Regions from separate parts of the Streptomyces sp. NPDC127177 genome, predicted to be linked through region 3. Evidence: riboswitches for the same ligand, from Rfam matches in the RefSeq annotation. Region 3 holds a riboswitch; each other region holds the start of a gene.

Evidence for each region. A riboswitch is a leader RNA that binds a small molecule or an ion and turns the genes downstream of it on or off. The one in region 3 is predicted to bind S-adenosylmethionine.
Region 1: linked by a shared signal. The riboswitch ahead of ACFVJX_RS04825 (glutathione S-transferase C-terminal domain-containing protein) and the one ahead of thrC (threonine synthase) in region 3 are both predicted to bind S-adenosylmethionine.
Region 2: linked by a shared signal. The riboswitch ahead of ACFVJX_RS25620 (hypothetical protein) and the one ahead of thrC (threonine synthase) in region 3 are both predicted to bind S-adenosylmethionine.

What each region holds. Positions count from the first base shown of each region.
Region 1 is NZ_JBHXUW010000004.1:70,360-76,176, forward strand. It holds gene ACFVJX_RS04810 (hypothetical protein) at 1-75, opposite strand, end outside; gene ACFVJX_RS04815 (IclR family transcriptional regulator) at 205-975, opposite strand; gene ACFVJX_RS04820 (ATP-binding cassette domain-containing protein) at 1,194-3,578, shown strand; gene ACFVJX_RS04825 (glutathione S-transferase C-terminal domain-containing protein) at 3,563-4,366, opposite strand; SAM riboswitch class IV at 4,612-4,719, opposite strand; gene ACFVJX_RS04830 (amino acid ABC transporter permease) at 5,300-5,817, shown strand, end outside.
Region 2 is NZ_JBHXUW010000045.1:37,053-42,869, forward strand. It holds gene ACFVJX_RS25615 (phosphocholine-specific phospholipase C) at 1-1,369, shown strand, start outside; SAM riboswitch class IV at 1,505-1,614, shown strand; gene ACFVJX_RS25620 (hypothetical protein) at 1,663-2,055, shown strand; gene ACFVJX_RS25625 (cytochrome P450) at 2,278-3,567, shown strand; gene ACFVJX_RS25630 (cytochrome P450) at 3,564-4,820, shown strand; gene ACFVJX_RS25635 (TIGR03854 family LLM class F420-dependent oxidoreductase) at 4,860-5,777, shown strand.
Region 3 is NZ_JBHXUW010000007.1:32,532-38,348, reverse strand. It holds gene ACFVJX_RS07180 (alpha/beta hydrolase family protein) at 1-69, shown strand, start outside; gene groL (chaperonin GroEL) at 163-1,788, opposite strand; gene ACFVJX_RS07170 (cold-shock protein) at 2,088-2,294, opposite strand; gene ACFVJX_RS07165 (MoaD/ThiS family protein) at 2,707-2,982, opposite strand; gene thrC (threonine synthase) at 3,027-4,319, opposite strand; SAM riboswitch class I at 4,337-4,463, opposite strand; gene ACFVJX_RS07155 (glucosyl-3-phosphoglycerate synthase) at 4,617-5,570, shown strand; gene ACFVJX_RS07150 (trehalose-6-phosphate synthase) at 5,629-5,817, shown strand, end outside.

The sequences.
Region 1 (5,817 bases), on a different contig from region 3:
GGGCGGCACGGCGAACTCGCGCACGCGCAGCCAGTAGGGGAAACAGGAGTCCCTGTTCGCGGTCTCGGTGAGCATCAGCACTCACCTTGCGCGGACGGGTCCCCCAATCTGTGAACAGAGTGGATTGTCATCCCGGCGACCGTATCGCGCCGGGCACCGGACTTCCAGGGGTTTCCGGTCGGACTGCCGGAAGGGCCGCCCTGGTCAAGGACCGCCCTGGTCGGGGAGCGAGAGGCCCAGGGTCACGCGCATCGCCGACGACAGCAGCTCGGCACGGACCCGGCTGGTCCGGTACATCCGGTCCGAGCGGAAGGAGATACCGAGCGAGCCGATCCGGTCCCCGCTGTACACGGGCACAGCGACGCATGTCGTGCCGCGCGCGTACTCCTCGCGGTCCATGACGACCGGTCCGGCGGGCGAGGAGTCGAGCTGACGCAACAGTTCCTCACGGCCCGTGATCGTGCGGGGCGTGAGATCGGTCAGAGGGTGCCGGGAGAAGTAATCGGCGCGCGCCTGCTCGTCCAGTTCGCGCAGCACGGCCTTGCCCAGCGCCGTGGCGTGTCCGGCGTCCTGGAAACCCACCCAGAGGTCCACGCGGGGCGCGCGGGCGCTGTCGACGATCTCCATCACACGGATCTCGCCCTCCTCGTACACCGTCAGGTAGACCGCGGCCGAGAGGTCGTTGCGCAAGGACGTCAGGACGGGCCGGACCCGGCTCAGCGACTGCGTGTCGTCGCGCCCGGCACCCAGCGGGGAGCGGCTGCCGGAGAGGGTGACCATGCCGTCGTCCAGCACGGTCAGATAGCCGTCCCGCGCGAGCTCCTTCAGCAGCTCCTGGACGGTCGTCAGGGGCAGTCCGGCCTCCCTGGCCAGCTGCTGGACGGGCGCTCCTGCCGCGTGCGCCCCGGCGGCCTCCATGACTCGGAGAGCGCGCTTGACGTACGCGGTGAGTTCGGGGCCGGCCTCGTCACCCATGCCCACAAGCATGGACCCGGTGCCGGGCAGTGGCAATATGTCCTGCTTACCGCCCCTGACCTGGGGCGCGGAAACGGTCCAGGGGCGTCACACGGGCGGTGGCGGCCGGCGGGGCCGGTCAGGAATGAAGAAGCGTGCTCCACGCGCCGCGGCTAGCGTGAATGCTGGGCAGCGATCACAGGCCCGGCCCCCGACGGACAGATGGAGAAACGATCACCATGGCCACCAGGACGGACGCCAAGTCGCCTGCCCCGCACGCTGCCGACATCCACGACATGATCCGTGTGCACGGCGCGCGCGTGAACAACCTCAAGGACGTCAGCATCGAGATCCCGAAGCGGCGGCTCACGGTGTTCACCGGTGTCTCCGGATCGGGCAAGACCTCGCTGGTGTTCAACACGATCGCCGCCGAGTCGCAGCGGCTGATCAACGAGACCTACAGCGCCTTCGTGCAGGGCTTCATGCCCACACTGGCCCGGCCCGAGGTCGACGTCCTGGACGGGCTCACGACCGCGATCATCGTCGACCAGCAGAGACTGGGCGCCGATCCGCGCTCCACCGTCGGCACGGTCACCGACGCCAACGCGATGCTGCGCATCCTCTTCAGCCGGCTCGGCAAGCCGCACATCGGCCCGCCCGGTGCGTACGCCTTCAACGTTCCCTCCGTCCGGGCCAGCGGCGCCATCACCGTCGAGCGCGGCAACAAGAAGGCGGTGAAGGCGACCTTCAACCGCACCGGAGGCATGTGTAGCCGTTGCGAGGGCCGGGGCACCGTCTCCGACATCGACCTCACCCAGCTCTACGACGACTCCAAGTCGCTGGCCGACGGCGCGTTCACCATTCCCGGCTGGAAGTCGGACAGCTTCTGGACCGTCCGGGTCTACGCCGAGTCGGGGCTGCTCGACCCGGACAAGCCGATCCGCAAGTACACCAAGAAGGAGATGCAGGACTTTCTCTACCGGGAGCCGACCAAGGTCAAGGTCGAGGGCGTCAACCTCACCTACGAGGGACTGATCCCCAAGATCCAGAAGTCGTTCCTGTCCAAGGACAAGGAAGCGCTGCAACCCCACATCCGTGCCTTCGTGGAGCGGGCGGTCGCCTTCGCCACCTGCCCCGAGTGCGACGGTAGCCGGCTCAGCGAAGGGGCCCGGTCGTCCAGGATCAAGCGGATCAGCATCGCCGACGCCTGCGCGATGCAGATCAGCGACCTGGCCGCATGGGTCCGCGGTCTCGACGAGCCCTCGGTGGCACCCCTGCTCACCGCGCTGCGGCAGACTCTGGACTCGTTCGTCGAGATCGGCCTCGGCTACCTCGCACTCGACCGGCCGTCGGGAACGCTGTCGGGTGGCGAGGCGCAGCGCGTCAAGATGATCCGGCACCTGGGCTCCTCCCTCACCGACGTCACCTACGTCTTCGACGAACCCACCGCGGGCCTGCACCCCCACGACATCCAGCGGATGAACAGCCTGCTGCTGCGCCTGCGGGACAAGGGCAACACGGTGCTCGTCGTGGAGCACAAGCCGGAGACCATCGCGATCGCCGACCACGTCGTCGACCTCGGTCCCGGCGCCGGCGTGGCTGGCGGCACCGTCTGCTTCGAGGGAACGGTCGACGGGCTGCGGTCAGCGGGCACGGTCACCGGACGCCACTTCGACGACCGGGCCGCCCTCAAGGAGTCGCTGCGCGAGCCCACCGGCACGCTGGAGATCCGCGGCGCGGAGGAGAACAACCTGCGCGGCGTCGACGTCGACATCCCGCTCGGGGTCCTGGCCGTCGTCACCGGCGTCGCCGGTTCCGGAAAGAGCTCGCTGATCCACGGCTCGGTCTCGGGCCTGGACGGCGTCGTGCCGATCGACCAGAGCGCGATCCGTGGCTCACGACGGAGCAACCCCGCGACGTACACCGGACTGCTCGACCCGGTCCGCAAGGCGTTCGCCAAGGCCAACGATGTGAAGCCGGCGCTGTTCAGCGCGAACTCCGACGGCGCCTGCCCCGGTTGCAACGGCGCGGGTGTCGTCTACACCGACCTCGCGATGATGGCGGGCGTCGCCACCGTCTGCGAGGAGTGCGAGGGGAAGCGGTTCCAGGCCTCGGTGCTCGAATACCGCCTCGGTGGCCGCGACATCAGCGAGGTGCTCGCGATGTCGGTGACGGAGGCCGAGGAGTTCTTCGGCGGCGGCGAGGCGCACACCCCGGCCGCGCACCGCGTCCTCGGCAGACTCTCCGAGGTCGGGCTCGGCTACCTCAGCCTCGGCCAGCCGCTCACCACACTCTCCGGCGGTGAGCGGCAACGGCTGAAGCTGGCCACGCACATGGGGGAGAAGGGCGGCGTCTACGTGCTCGACGAGCCGACCACCGGACTCCACCCGGCCGATGTCGAGCAGTTGCTCGGCCTGCTCGACCGGCTCGTGGACTCGGGTAAGTCGGTCATCGTGATCGAGCACCACCAGGCGGTCATGGCGCACGCCGACTGGATCATCGACCTGGGCCCCGGCGCCGGCCACGACGGCGGCAGGCTCGTCTTCGAGGGCACCCCAGCCGACCTCGTCGCCGACCGCTCCACCCTCACCGGCGAGCACCTCGCCGCCTACGTCGGCGCCTGACCGGAAGCCGTGACGGTCGCCACGTCGTTGCTGTCGGGGAAGGCGGGGTGGCCGCCGAGGCGGCGCACGTAGTCCCCGAGCCGGGGGTGTGTGGCGAGGACGGCCGGCCCGAGATGGACGAGCGCCACCCACAGGTCCACATCCGCAGCCGTCAGCTCCTCACCCAGCACATAGGGCCGCGGGGCGAGGTACTGATCCACCAGGTCGAGCGCCGCCGATCGCTCCGAGGGCTCGGCGGACGGGGTGACGTGCTGGTCCAGCAGGTCACGGAGGGCTTCGATGTCCGCGGCGAGCTCCGGCGGACGCAGCGTGGAGGGGCAGGCCTCGTCGTGCCCGGAGAGCAGGCCGGCCAGGTCCCTGAGGATGTCGGGGGTGTGGTTGCTGACGATCCGTCCGCTCCACCGGTCGCACAGCGCGGGCGCGGTCAGCGGCCCGTCGTAGTGGTGCATGGTGGCCTCGTACGCGCTGCGCAGCGAGGCGAAGGCTTCGGGCGTCTCGGCGGGGTGTCCCAGCCGTGTGGTGGCGACCGAGTCCTGGAGACCGAGCAGGCCGAGGGTGATCGAGATACGCAGCGAGCGCGGACAACTCGCCGACAGGAAAAGCTCGTAGCGGTGCGGAGCCGGATAGAAGCCACCGGCCAGACCGACGCCGATCCGGCTGTGGATGGGGGAGGACGGTACGGCCGCCGGCGGACGCGGATGTGCGGCGCGTGGGCTCGGTCCGGGTGAAATCGAGCCGCATGTGATCGAGTTGGCTGTGCTGGAACCGCGCGAAGCTGTCTCGGGCATGACTCTCCCTTTGGGGATCCCTGTGGGAACGAGGAAGCCACCGCCGCCTTGTGGGCATGGGCGGCCGGGTGGGGAACGACTGCGCTTTCGCACCGGTCCGGATCACGATCGGACGGACCTGTACGCGTCCGGGTCTGCCGGGCTAGTAAGCGCTGGAGACACGCAGCAGATCGATGTGCAGGCGCCTCGTCAAGCCGTTCCTGGACAAATCCCACCGGTCCCGACTCCGGGGCTCGCGAGACGCGAGACCACGCTTGCCCCGCCGCGCCGGCGGGACCCGGTCGTCACCCGGGGCACCCCGTCGCGGTGGAAGGGTTGCCTGCCAGCGGGCCGGGGCCGATGACCTCGTGAGCAGGAAGGATCCCGCGCAGGGGGCGCTGACAATCGTGACCGTCCATGCCAGTTTCGGTGCGCCGCGTGACGCCGTCAAGAAGGCCGTACGGGCCGTCTCGCCTGGTGGTCACCGGCGTTGACATTCCTTTCGGTGCATGCCTAACTTGCGGCGCAGAACGGCGCCGGGGATTCGCTGAACGCCCTGGCCCGCCGCCCGGCGGTGGGGTGCCCCAGGTGAGGACCGGACCTGACGACGTTCGGTGAGCGCGAGGCCCCGCGGGGCGGAATGGTGACGGTGAGGGCGATGAACGCAGCTGAGGGGATGGCTGCCTGGCGGTCCCGCGGCCGCGTCCTGCTCTGCGCGAACCGCTCCGTCGACCTGCAGCGCGTCAACAGCGCTCTGTGTACCGCCGCTTGTCGCGCGCTCTGTCAAGGCTGACCGGCCTTCTGAGCTTCTGACGTCCACCGCTTTCGCGGTGTGTCCTCTCCCCGCCCGGCCCCCGTCCCGTGCTGTGCGCCGCGTCCCGCCGAGTCATGTCCGACCGGTGCGGCGCCGCTGCCGTCAGCGGTCCGGGCTGTCCGTATCCGCTGGAGCCCTCCGTGAGTGAATCCCCAGGCGTCGCTGTGTCCTCCGGCTCGGCGCCGCCCACCGAGGCGGCCCCCCGCCCCGCTCCACCTGCCGAGCCGAAGCCCCTGGCCGCGCAGCGGGTCCGCCCGCTGCTGCGTCCCGGCCGCTGGATCGTCACGGCCGTCGTACTCGTACTGGCCGCCCAGATCCTCCATGGCCTGGTGACCAACCCCTTCTACCAGTGGGACCGGTTCCAATACTGGTTCCTGCGCCCCACCATTCTCGACGGACTGCTCATCACCCTCGAAGTCGCCGTGTACAGCGCCGCGTTGGGACTCCTCGGCGGTGTGCTGCTGGCCCTGGCGAGGCTCTCCCCGAGCCCGGTGCTGCGCGCGGTCAGCTGGCTCTACACCTGGCTCTTCCGATCGGTGCCGCTGATCGTCGTCCTGCTGTTCCTCTACAACTTCAGCGCGCTCTACCGGACGCTGAGCGTCGGTGTGCCGTTCGGCCCCGCGTTCTTCAGCTTCGACGAGTCGCGCCTGGCCACCGA
Region 2 (5,817 bases), on a different contig from region 3:
TTCCTGGGGATGGATCGACGATGCCTACCGGGGGACGTACGGCGACAACTCCCTGCTCTACTTCAACAGTTACCGGAATGCCAAGCCCGGCGACCCGCTCTTCGAGAAGGCGCGCACCGGCACCGACGTCAAGAGCGGGGACGGGCTCCTCGACGATCTGAAGGCGGACGTCCGGGCCGGGACGCTCCCCAAGATCTCCTGGGTGGTGTCTCCCGAGGCGTACAGCGAGCATCCGAACTGGCCCGCCAACTACGGTGCCTGGTACATCTCGCAGGTGCTGGACGCGCTGACCTCCAACCCCGAGGTGTGGGGCCGGACCGCCCTCTTCATCACCTACGACGAGAACGACGGCTTCTTCGACCACGTCGTGCCGCCGTTCGTCCCGTCCGGGGCCGCGCAGGGGCTGTCCACGGTGGACACCTCCGCCGACCACTTCCCCGGCGACCTCAGCTACGCGGCCGGGCCGTACGGGCTCGGTCAGCGCGTGCCCATGACCGTCGTGTCCCCGTGGAGCACCGGCGGGTACTCGTGTTCGGAGGTCTTCGACCACACCTCCGTCATCCGGTTCATGGAGGAGCGCTTCGGCGTGCACGAGCCCAACATCTCGCCCTGGCGGCGCGCCGTATGCGGCGATCTGACCTCGGCCTTCGACTTCAGCCGTACGGACACCGCGCCCGCCTCGCTGCCCTCCACCGACGGGTACGCGCCCCCGGACGCCGACCGGCACCCCGACTACGTACCGGTACCGCCGGTCTCCGGCAGTGTGCCGAAGCAGGAGGCGGGCGGGCGGCCCACCCGGCCGCTGCGGTACGCGCCCCTCGTGGACGGGGCGGCCGACCCGTCCACCGGGAAGTACCAGCTCACCTTCAGCGGCGGCGACGCGGCCGGGGCGCAGTTCCTGGTGACGTCCGCCAATCGCACCGACGGGCCGTGGACCTACACGACCGAGGCCGGGAAGTCGGTCTCCGACAGCTGGAACACGGCGTACTCCAAGGAAGTGACCGACCTCACCGTGCACGGCCCGAACGGATTCCTGCGCGCCTTCAGGGGGTCCGGCAAGGCCACGGGACCGGAGGTGACGGTACGTCATGACGCGGCGAGCGGCGGGCTCGAACTGACCCTCACCAACACCGCCGACGGGACCGTACAACTAACGGTGCGCGGTGCGGATGCCTATGGGGGAGGGGCGGAGACCGTGGCGGTGCGTGCGGGGGCGACCGTGAATCACGCCGTTGACCTGCGCGGCAGCAATCACTGGTACGACATCACAGTGGTCTCCGACGCGGACGAGACGTTCCTCCGCCGGTTCGCCGGGCATGTCGAGACGGGTGCGGCCGGCACCAGCGACCCGGGCCTCGTCACCGGCTGAGCTGTTGGCCGTACGGGTGGTGCGGTGCGGTGGAAGGGGTACACGGGGGCCGGCCCCCGTGTACCCCTGACCGTCCGTCGGCCGTGCGGTGGTGCCCGGCGGTGCGTGTACGCCGGTGCGTTATCGTTTTCGTCGGGTCATGAGTTCCAGCGCGCAGCCCCGGCTGGCTGGACGGCACCCCGCTCCGCTGCGGGTGCTCCGGGTGACGACCTGCCCCGTGCGCGAGGTGCGGGGAACAGCGGACCGCGGTGCAGAGCGCTCGGGGTCCATTGCCCCGGAAGGCGGGACTCACCATGCTGCGTCACCTCACCGAGAGCGGCTCCGTCCGGAGTGACGGTTGCGACCGTTACGCCCCGGGCCATCGGATGCACTGGATCCACGCCAAGAAGTGCAGCCAGGAGCAGGGGCAGGCCGTCGAGATCCTGTTGACCGCGGGCGACGTCGGGGACGACGGATGGGTCGGACTACGCGCCGCCTTCGACTACGCGGGTGTCCTCCCCACGGTCTGGACCCACACTCCGGACGCGCTGCGCGAAACGCTCGCGGCCCATCGCGGACGCGTGTACTGGCTGCCCCGGTGGCATGCGCTGAAGCTCGTGGACGGCGACAGCCGGGTGGCCGGCCTTGTCAACGTCGCTCTCGACGGTGGGGAGTTGTGCGGTCTCCCCGCTGCCGGGCTGTCGTAGGGAGATGACGGCCGGGAGGTGAGGCGCCGCGAGTAGCCGTGCTCTGTTGGTGGTCGATTGTCAATTATGCCGAGTTGTCCGGGAGTTGTACCGGATGGCTTCTGCTCGGCTTGCAGCTTTGATCGGCATTGACCGATGTGGCGTCACATAAAATCCTTATAGTGAACATGCGTTGATCGCATGATCGTGACGCGTGAAGCCTCCGCCACAGAAGTCAGGATGATGACGCGCCCACCCTCAGCAGAGCCCGCGCCCTCCTCGACCCCGCCGGCGTGTCCCGCCCATGCGGGTGCCGTGCCGCTCGGCGGCCCCTCGTTCCAGACCGAGCCGCGAGCCGTCTACCGCGCGATGCGGCGCGACCACGGGCCGGTCGTCCCCGTGGAGCTGCCCGGCGGCTTCCCCGCCTGGCTGGTCATCGGGTACCGCGAACTGCACCAGGTCACCAGCGACGGCGAGCTGTTCCCCCGCGATGTCGGCCTGTGGAACCAGTGGGAACACATCCCCGATGACTGGCCCCTGCTCCCCATGGTCGGACGGCCCCTGCCGTCCATCTACTTCAGCGCGGGTGAGGAGCACCGCCGTCACGCGAGGATGGTGGGACCCGCACTCGAAGGGGCCGACCCGTTCGAGATCCGCAGCCACTGCGAGCAGTTGGCCGACCGGCTGATCGACTCCGTGTGCAGCCGCGGCGCGGCGGACCTCGTCGCCGACTTCTGCGAACCCCTCCCGGTGCTTGTCCTCGCACGGCTTGTCGGGTTCCCCGACGACGAAGGCGCCGACATCGCACGGGTGTTGAAGGACCTGGCCGACGGGGGCCCGGGGGCGCAGGAAGCCCATCTGCGATTCGGCGAGCACATGCGGCGGTTGGTCGCCGCCAAGCGGGACGAGCCCGGGGACGACGTGACCTCCCGGATGCTCGACTTCCCCGAGGCCTTCACCGACGAGGAGTACATGCTCGACCTGATGGCCATCACGGCCGCCGGGCACCTCACCACCGCCGACTGGATCAGCAACTCGCTCCGGCTGATGCTCACCGAGGACGAGTTCGCCGACTCGATGGCCGGCGGGCGGCGAAGTGTGGCCGAGGCCATGAACGAGGTGCTCTGGGAGGACGGGCCGACGCAGATCCTCGCCGGACGCTGGGCCACCCGGGACACCCGGCTCGGCGGACAGCGGATCGAGGCGGGCGACATGTTGCTGCTCGGGCTCGGAGCCGCCAACACCGATCCCCTGATCCGGCAGAACCTGTCAGGCCGCGGCGCCTCCGAACAAGGCGGCAACGGCGCACATCTCGCCTTCAGCCACGGTGAGTACCGGTGCCCGTTCCCCGCCCAGGAGATCGCCGAGATCATCGCCCGTACCGGAATCGAGGTGCTGCTCGACCGGCTGCCCGATCTGGAGCTACGGGTCGCCGTCGCGGACCTCGTACGGCGGCCGTCAGCGTTTCTGCGGGGGACCACCGCGCTCCCCGTTCGGTTCACCCCCGTTCGCACGACAGGAGACCTCTCGTGAACTGCCCTCACGCCGCCGCGCACGCAGCCGCCCCGGACGCCGGGACCGTCGTCATCGACCCCATGGTCCAGGACCTGGACGGGGAGACGGCGAGGCTGCGCGAGGCCGGCCGGCTCGCGCGGATCGAACTGCTCGGCGTGCCCGCCTGGACCATCACCCGGCACGCGGACGCCCGCCAACTCCTGGTGGACCCAAGGCTGGTGAAGGACCTCGACGCGTGGGGGCTGTGGCGGAGCGGCGAGGTGACGCACGCATGGCCGCTCATCGGCATGGTCGACGCCGGACGGTCCATGTTCACCGTGGACGGTGCCGAGCACCGGCGGCTGCGCACCAAGACCTCCCAGGCGCTGACGCCCCGGCGGCTGGAGGCGATCAGGCCCGACATCGAGGAGTTCACCGAGGAGCTGCTGGACGCCCTCGCCGAAGGCGGTCGGGACGGGGGCGTCGTCGACCTGAAGTCGGTCTTCGCGCAGCCCCTGCCGATGCGGGTCGTCGGCATGCTGATGGGCGTGGACCCCGCCGAGAACGCCATGCTGACCAAGCAGTACAAGGCGTTCTTCTCGATGCTCACCCCGCAGGACGAACGGCTGGCACTGCTCGCCGAGTTGGACGTGTTCTACGCCGGGCTCGTGCGCGAGAAGACCGCACGGCCCACCGACGATCTGACCTCCGCCCTCATCCTGGCCGACGAGGGCGGCGAGCCGCTCACCGAGGAGGAGGTGGTGGGCAACCTCAAGGCGATGGTCGCGGCGGGGCACGAGACCACCATCGGGCTCATCCTCAACGCCGTACGGGCCCTGCTGGCCCACCCCGAGCAGTTGCGGCTGGTGCTGGACGGGGAGGTCTCCTGGGAGACCGTGATCGAGGAGACGCTGCGGTGGGACACCCCGACCACCCATCTGCTGATGCGGTTCGCCACCGAGGACATCCAGGTGGGGGACGACGTCATCGCCAAGGGCGAGGGCGTGGTCATCTCCTACCGGGCGATCGGCCGTGACGTCGAGCAGCACGGCGCCGACGCGGACGCCTTCGACATCACCCGCACCACCCCCATCCGGCACATGACCTTCGGCCACGGACCGCACATCTGCCCCGGAGCGGCGCTCTCCCGGGTCGAGGCGGGGATAGCCCTGCCCGCCCTCTTCGCCCGGTTCCCCGGACTGCGGCTCGCGGTGCCGGACGCGGACATCCGCAAGCTGCCGGTGATGACCCAGAACGACATGGAAGCCTTCCCCATCCTGCTCAACGCCTGAATCGGACGGGTGGGCAGCCTCGCGCGTACTGTGGTGGTCATGAAGATCCGCTTCGGAGTGGGGCTCGGCGCCGGTTCGTCCTTGCCGGATTTCAGCCGGATCGTCGACCGTCTCGAAAGGGACGGCGTGGATTCCCTCTGGCTGTCCGAGCACATCTACTCGGACGCGGTGGACCCGTTCATCGGGATGGCCCACGCACTGTCCCGGACGAGCCGGCTCAAGGTCGGCACCTCGGTCGCGGTTCTGCCGGGCCGGCACCCGGTGCTGGTGGCCAAGCAGTTGGTCTCCCTGGCCGGTCTGGCGCCCCGGCGCGTTCTCCCGGTCCTCGGGCTCCAGCCTGCAAGGCCGGACGAACGAGAGCTGTTCCCCGCGCCGGACGGCAGGCGCGGGGCCCTGTTCGACGAGTCCCTGGAACTGCTGCGGGCCTCGCTCGCCGGCGAGGTCGTCGACTTCGACGGGGAGTATCTCGCGGTGGCGTCCGCACGGCTCGCGCCGCTGCCGGCCAGGCCCCTGGACATCTGGCTCGGAGGCAGCGCCCCCGCCGGGCTCCGCAGGGTCGGGCGGTACGGGGACGGCTGGCTGGGGTCCTTCCTCACGCCCGAGGAGGCCGGCCGGGCTCGCGAGACGATCCGCGCCGCGGCCGGGGAAGCGGGACGGGAGATCGAGCCCGACCACTTCGGGATCAGTCTCACCGTGGCGGAGGACGGAATTCCGCAGGAGCTGGCAGCGGCTGTGCGCCGGCGTGCTCCGGAGAGCGATCCGCGTGAGCTCGTCGCCGATGGATGGCCGGAACTGCACCGGCTGCTGGACGGCTATGTCGAGGCAGGACTCAGCAAGTTCGTGATCTATCCCGCCGGGGCAGTAGCCGGTGCCGGGGTGGGGGCGGCTTCGCGGGCCCAGTCCTTCGACTCCTTCCTGGACCGGTTCGAGACGGAACTGCTGCCCCGGCAGAACTGAGCGCGTCGGGCAGGGGAACACAGGCCCCTGTCCGATCCCG
Region 3 (5,817 bases):
CGCGGACACGACGACCACCTGCTGGACGGGCCATCGGCCCGCTTCCCGGAGATGGTGTTCACGCCGTAGACGCCCCCACGCATACGGCACCGGCCCCCGGGGATCGCTCCCCGGGGGCCGGTGCCGTTCACAGCTGTGCAGGAACTGCTGATCCGTGGAGGATCAGAAGTCCATGTCACCGCCCGGCATGCCGCCCGGAGCGCCCGCGGCAGCGGCCTTCTCCGGCTTGTCGGCGATGACGGCCTCGGTGGTGAGGAAGAGCGCGGCGATGGACGCGGCGTTCTGCAGGGCGGAGCGCGTGACCTTCGCCGGGTCGATGATGCCCTCGGCGATCATGTCGACGTACTCGCCGGTCGCGGCGTTGAGGCCGTGACCGATCGGCAGGTTGCGCACCTTCTCCGTGACGACGCCACCCTCGAGACCACCGTTGACGGCGATCTGCTTGAGCGGGGCCTCCAGCGCCAGCTTGACGGCGTTGGCGCCGGTCGCCTCGTCACCCGAGAGCTCGAGCTTCTCGAAGACGGCCGAGGCCTGGAGCAGAGCCACGCCACCACCGGCGACGATGCCCTCCTCGACGGCGGCCTTGGCGTTGCGCACCGCGTCCTCGATGCGGTGCTTGCGCTCCTTGAGCTCGACCTCGGTCGCGGCACCGGCCTTGATGACGGCCACGCCGCCGGCCAGCTTCGCGAGGCGCTCCTGGAGCTTCTCGCGGTCGTAGTCCGAGTCGGAGTTCTCGATCTCGGCACGGATCTGGTTGACGCGACCCTGAACCTGGTCGCTGTCACCGGCGCCGTCGACGATCGTCGTCTCGTCCTTGGTGATGACGACCTTGCGGGCGCGGCCGAGCAGGTCGAGACCGGCGTTCTCCAGCTTGAGGCCGACCTCCTCGGAGATGACGGTGCCACCGGTGAGGATGGCGATGTCGCCGAGCATGGCCTTGCGGCGGTCACCGAAGCCGGGCGCCTTGACGGCGACGGACTTGAAGGTGCCACGGATCTTGTTGACGACCAGGGTCGACAGGGCCTCGCCCTCGACGTCCTCGGCGATGATCAGCAGCGGCTTGCCGGACTGCATGACCTTCTCGAGCAGCGGAAGGAGGTCCTTCACGTTGCTGATCTTCGAGTTCACGATCAGGATGTACGGGTCGTCGAGGGACGACTCCATGCGCTCCATGTCCGTGGCGAAGTACGCCGAGATGTAGCCCTTGTCGAAGCGCATACCCTCGGTGAGCTCCAGCTCCAGACCGAAGGTCTGGGACTCCTCGACGGTGATGACGCCTTCCTTGCCGACCTTGTCCATGGCCTCGGCGATGAGCTCGCCGATCTGGGTGTCGGCGGCGGAGATGGAGGCCGTCGAAGCGATCTGCTCCTTGGTCTCCACGTCCTTGGCCTGCTCCAGGAGGGCGGCGGAGACGGCCTCGACGGCCTTCTCGATGCCCCGCTTGAGAGCCATCGGGTTCGCACCCGCGGCCACGTTGCGCAGGCCCTCGCGGACGAGCGCCTGAGCGAGAACGGTGGCGGTGGTCGTACCGTCGCCGGCGACGTCGTCCGTCTTCTTGGCGACCTCCTTGACCAGCTCCGCACCGATCTTCTCGTACGGGTCCTCCAGCTCGATCTCCTTGGCGATGGAAACACCATCGTTGGTGATCGTGGGGGCGCCCCACTTCTTCTCAAGGACGACGTTGCGGCCCTTGGGGCCGAGGGTGACCTTGACGGCGTCGGCGAGCTGGTTCATGCCGCGCTCAAGACCGCGCCGGGCCTCCTCGTCGAACGCGATGATCTTGGCCATATGAAGTGGTCCTCCCGGACAGGGGTGGATTTCTCCGGACCGAGTGGCGCCCGCGACGGACGGCCTGCCGCCCGCCGGTTCCTTGCCCCGACGGACCTGCGGGCCTCACCGGCCCGGTCCAAGTTTCTGTCACTCTCACCTGGAGAGTGCTAACGCCAATGATTAGCACTCGACCCCCTTGAGTGCAAGCGCCGAAGGCACGTCGGGCAGGGGCGCACAGACGCACGTGAGGCCCGTACCCCGGTGGGAGGTACGGGCCTCACGTGCGTGAGTAGTGTCGTTGGCCGACCGCGCCGAGCTCAGCCGACGGCGAGCTTGACCATGTCCGCCTGCGGCCCCTTCTGGCCCTGCGAGATTTCGAATTCAACTCGCTGACCCTCTTCGAGGGTGCGGTATCCGTCCATCTGGATCGCGCTGTAGTGGACGAAAACATCCGCACCACCGTCGACCGCGATGAAGCCGTACCCCTTCTCCGCGTTGAACCACTTGACGGTGCCCTGAGCCATGCCTAACTCCCCTATTACTGGCCCTTGCACAGGACCGCACTTCGCGGGCCCTGGGTCAGAACTCACCCTCCGACAGGCGAGGGTGCGTGCGCCGGAACGCGTCGACCGCGGCCGAATGTATCTGCCCAACTGCCCTCTGCAACAGGTCAATCGGACGAGAATTCCAGGCAGCACGGAGCGCCCGAATATGAGGAATTCGTGAGGATCCTGGGCAAGTCGGGCCAGGCAAAGGCGACTTATGGCGCAAGAGGATCAGGTACTTTGGCTGCATCTTGTCGTGGCCAGGCGCATTCTCATATGCGGTTGGCACGGGCAGCGGAGGGGACTTCCCACACTCTACCGCGCTCAACCATGCAGAATTGCCCCCTCCGCTTGTGAAGCGGAGGGGGCAATCACGGTGACGCGGATGCGGTCAGCCGCCCGCGACGGCCGGGATGATCGAGATGCCGGCGCCGTCCGGGGTGACCGCTTCCAGGCCGCCCTCGAAGCGCACGTCGTCGTCGTTGACGTACACGTTCACGAAGCGGCGCAGCTTGCCCTGGTCGTCCAGGACGCGGGCGGCGATCCCCGGGTGGTCCTTCTCCAGGGACTCGATGACCTGGGAGAGGGTCGCGCCCTCGGCCGGGACCTCGGCCTGGCCTCCCGTGTAGGTGCGGAGGATGGTGGGGATACGGACCTTGACGCTCATGGTGGGTGCCCTTCCTGGAGTCTCGGGTGGGTCGGCTCGGTGGGTCAGCTGGTGCCGAGGCCGGCGGCGCGGAAGGCGTCCAGGCTCGGACGGATCGTCGCCGTCGCCTGCGAGGTGGCGGCCACCGCGTCCAGCGTCTTGAGGCCGTCACCGGTGTTCAGGACGACGGTGGTGAGCGACGGGTCCAGCAGACCGGCCTCGATCAGCTTCTTCGTCACACCGACCGTCACCCCGCCCGCGGTCTCGGCGAAGATGCCCTCGGTGCGCGCCAGCAGCTTGATCGCGTCGACGACCTGCTCGTCGTTGACGTCCTCGACGGCGCCACCGGTGCGGCGGGCGATGTCCAGCACGTACGGGCCGTCGGCCGGGTTGCCGATCGCCAGGGACTTGGCGATGGTGTCCGGCTTCTGCGGGCGCACGACGTCGTGGCCGGCCTTGAAGGCGGTGGAGACCGGCGAGCAGCCCTCGGCCTGGGCGCCGAAGATCCGGTACGGCTTGTCCTCGACCAGGCCGAGCTTGATCAGCTCCTGGAGGCCCTTGTCGATCTTCGTGAGCTGCGAGCCGGACGCGATCGGGATGACGATCTGGTCGGGCAGCCGCCAGCCGAGCTGCTCGCAGATCTCGTACGCGAGCGTCTTGGAACCCTCGCCGTAGTACGGGCGCAGGTTGACGTTGACGAAGCCCCAGCCCTCGCCGAGCGGGTCGCCGATGAGCTCCGAGCAGAAGCGGTTGACGTCGTCGTAGTTGCCCTCGATGCCGACCAGCTCACCGCCGTACACCGCGGCCATGACGACCTTGCCCTGCTCCAGGTCGTGCGGGATGAACACGCAGGACCGCAGTCCGGCACGGGCGGCGGCGGCGCCGACCGCTCCGGCCAGGTTGCCGGTGGAGGAGCAGGAGAGCGTGGTGAAACCGAAGGCGCGGGCGGCCTCGACGGCGATCGCGACGACGCGGTCCTTGAAGGAGTGCGTCGGGTTGCCGGAGTCGTCCTTGACGTACAGACCGCCGGTGACGCCCAGCTCACGGGCGAGGTTGTCGGCCTTGACCAGCTTGGTGAAGCCGGGGTTGATGTTGGGCTTGTCCGCGACATCGGAGGGGACCGGCAGCAGCGGCGCGTAGCGCCAGATGTTGTTGGGTCCGGCCTCGATGCGCTTCCTCAGCTCGTCCGGGGAGCCGCTCGGCAGGTCGTACGCCACTTCGAGCGGCCCGAAACAGGTCGCGCAGGCGAAGAGGGGGCCGAGCTCGAAACGCTCTCCGCACTCGCGGCAGGAAAGTGCCGCGGCGGGACCGAGGTCCACAGAAGCATCGGTGTGTGCTGCAACAGTCTGAACAGCCATGATGGCGAGGCCCTTTCTCCTCATCTTCCTCGTGACGCATTTCGCCACAAGACGGAATTGGCACCTTCCCCACCTGACCTCGCGGTCGGCGGGAGGGTTGCCGGGACTTCAACGGGCCGTTCCCTCTGTCCCTCTGGATGAGCGCTGTGGCACTGGACCATCGATCCAGGCGTTTATCGGCGGACGGACCCCGGCATGCGACGGCCATCTGCGTTGTTCAAGACTGTAACCGAAGCACCGGACTGTTGAGATAGCCGTCCGAACCGCGAGATGGATCACATACAGGGAGTATCGACCGTGCTGGAAGAGGTCGAACGCTGGCTGACCAGGCGTTCCTGGTCGGTCGCCGACCGTCCGCTGGACCGGCTCCTGGCCACCAGGAGTGACCCCCAGAGCGGGAACGGGAGCGTGAGCGTCGTGCTGCCCGCACTCAACGAGGCGGCGACGGTCGGCGACATCGTCGCGACGATCCGGCGTGAGCTGATGGAGAAGGTCCGGCTGGTCGACGAACTCGTGGTGATCGACTCCGGCTCCACGGACGCCACCGCCGAGGTCGCGCGCCGCGCGGGGGCCCGGGTGATCCACCGGGACGCGATCCTGCCCCGCGTCCCGGCCGTCCCCGGCAAGGGCGAGGTGCTGTGGCGCTCACTCCTGGTGACCGGCGGGGACATCGTCTGCTTCATCGACGCGGACCTCAAGGACTTCTCGGCCGACTTCGTCTCCGGGATCGTCGGCCCGCTGCTGACCGACCCCTCGGTCCAGTTCGTCAAGGCGATGTACGACCGTCCCCTCGGGGACACCGCGGGCCAGGGCGGCCGGGTCACCGAACTGGTGGCACGTCCGCTGCTCAATCTGCACTGGCCGCAGCTGGCGGGCTTCGTCCAGCCGCTGGGCGGCGAGTACGCCGTGCGCCGCTCACTGCTGGAACGGCTGCCGTTCCCGGTCGGCTACGGAGTGGAGCTGGGGCTGCTCGTCGACGCCCTGCACACGGTCGGCCTGGACGCGCTCGGCCAGGTCGACGTCGGGGTGCGCAAACACCGCCACCAGGACGGCCAGGCGCTCGGCCGGATGGCGGCGGCCATCTACCGGACCGCCCAGCTGCGGCTCTCCCGGGGGCATCTGGTCCGCCCCGCGCTCACCCAGTTCGAGCGCGGCGAGCACGGTTTCGTCCCGCACACCTACCCGGTGGACACCGAGGAGCGGCCGCCCATGCGCGAGATCGCCGAGTACGTCTCGCGCCGCGCGGCCTGAGACGGAGCGCGGCCGTACGCACGTTTGGGCGGTTCGTGATCGGGCTAGATTCCGCAACATGGTCTCCGAGCACGCCCCTCAGTCCGCCACCGCCCAGGTACTCGTCGCGTCCAACCGCGGTCCGGTCTCGTACACGCTGGGTGAGGACGGCTCGCTCGACGCGAAACGGGGCGGTGGCGGGCTCGTCTCCGGGCTCAGCGCGGTCGACGACAAGGTGTGGGTCTGCGCCGCCCTGGGAGACGGCGAC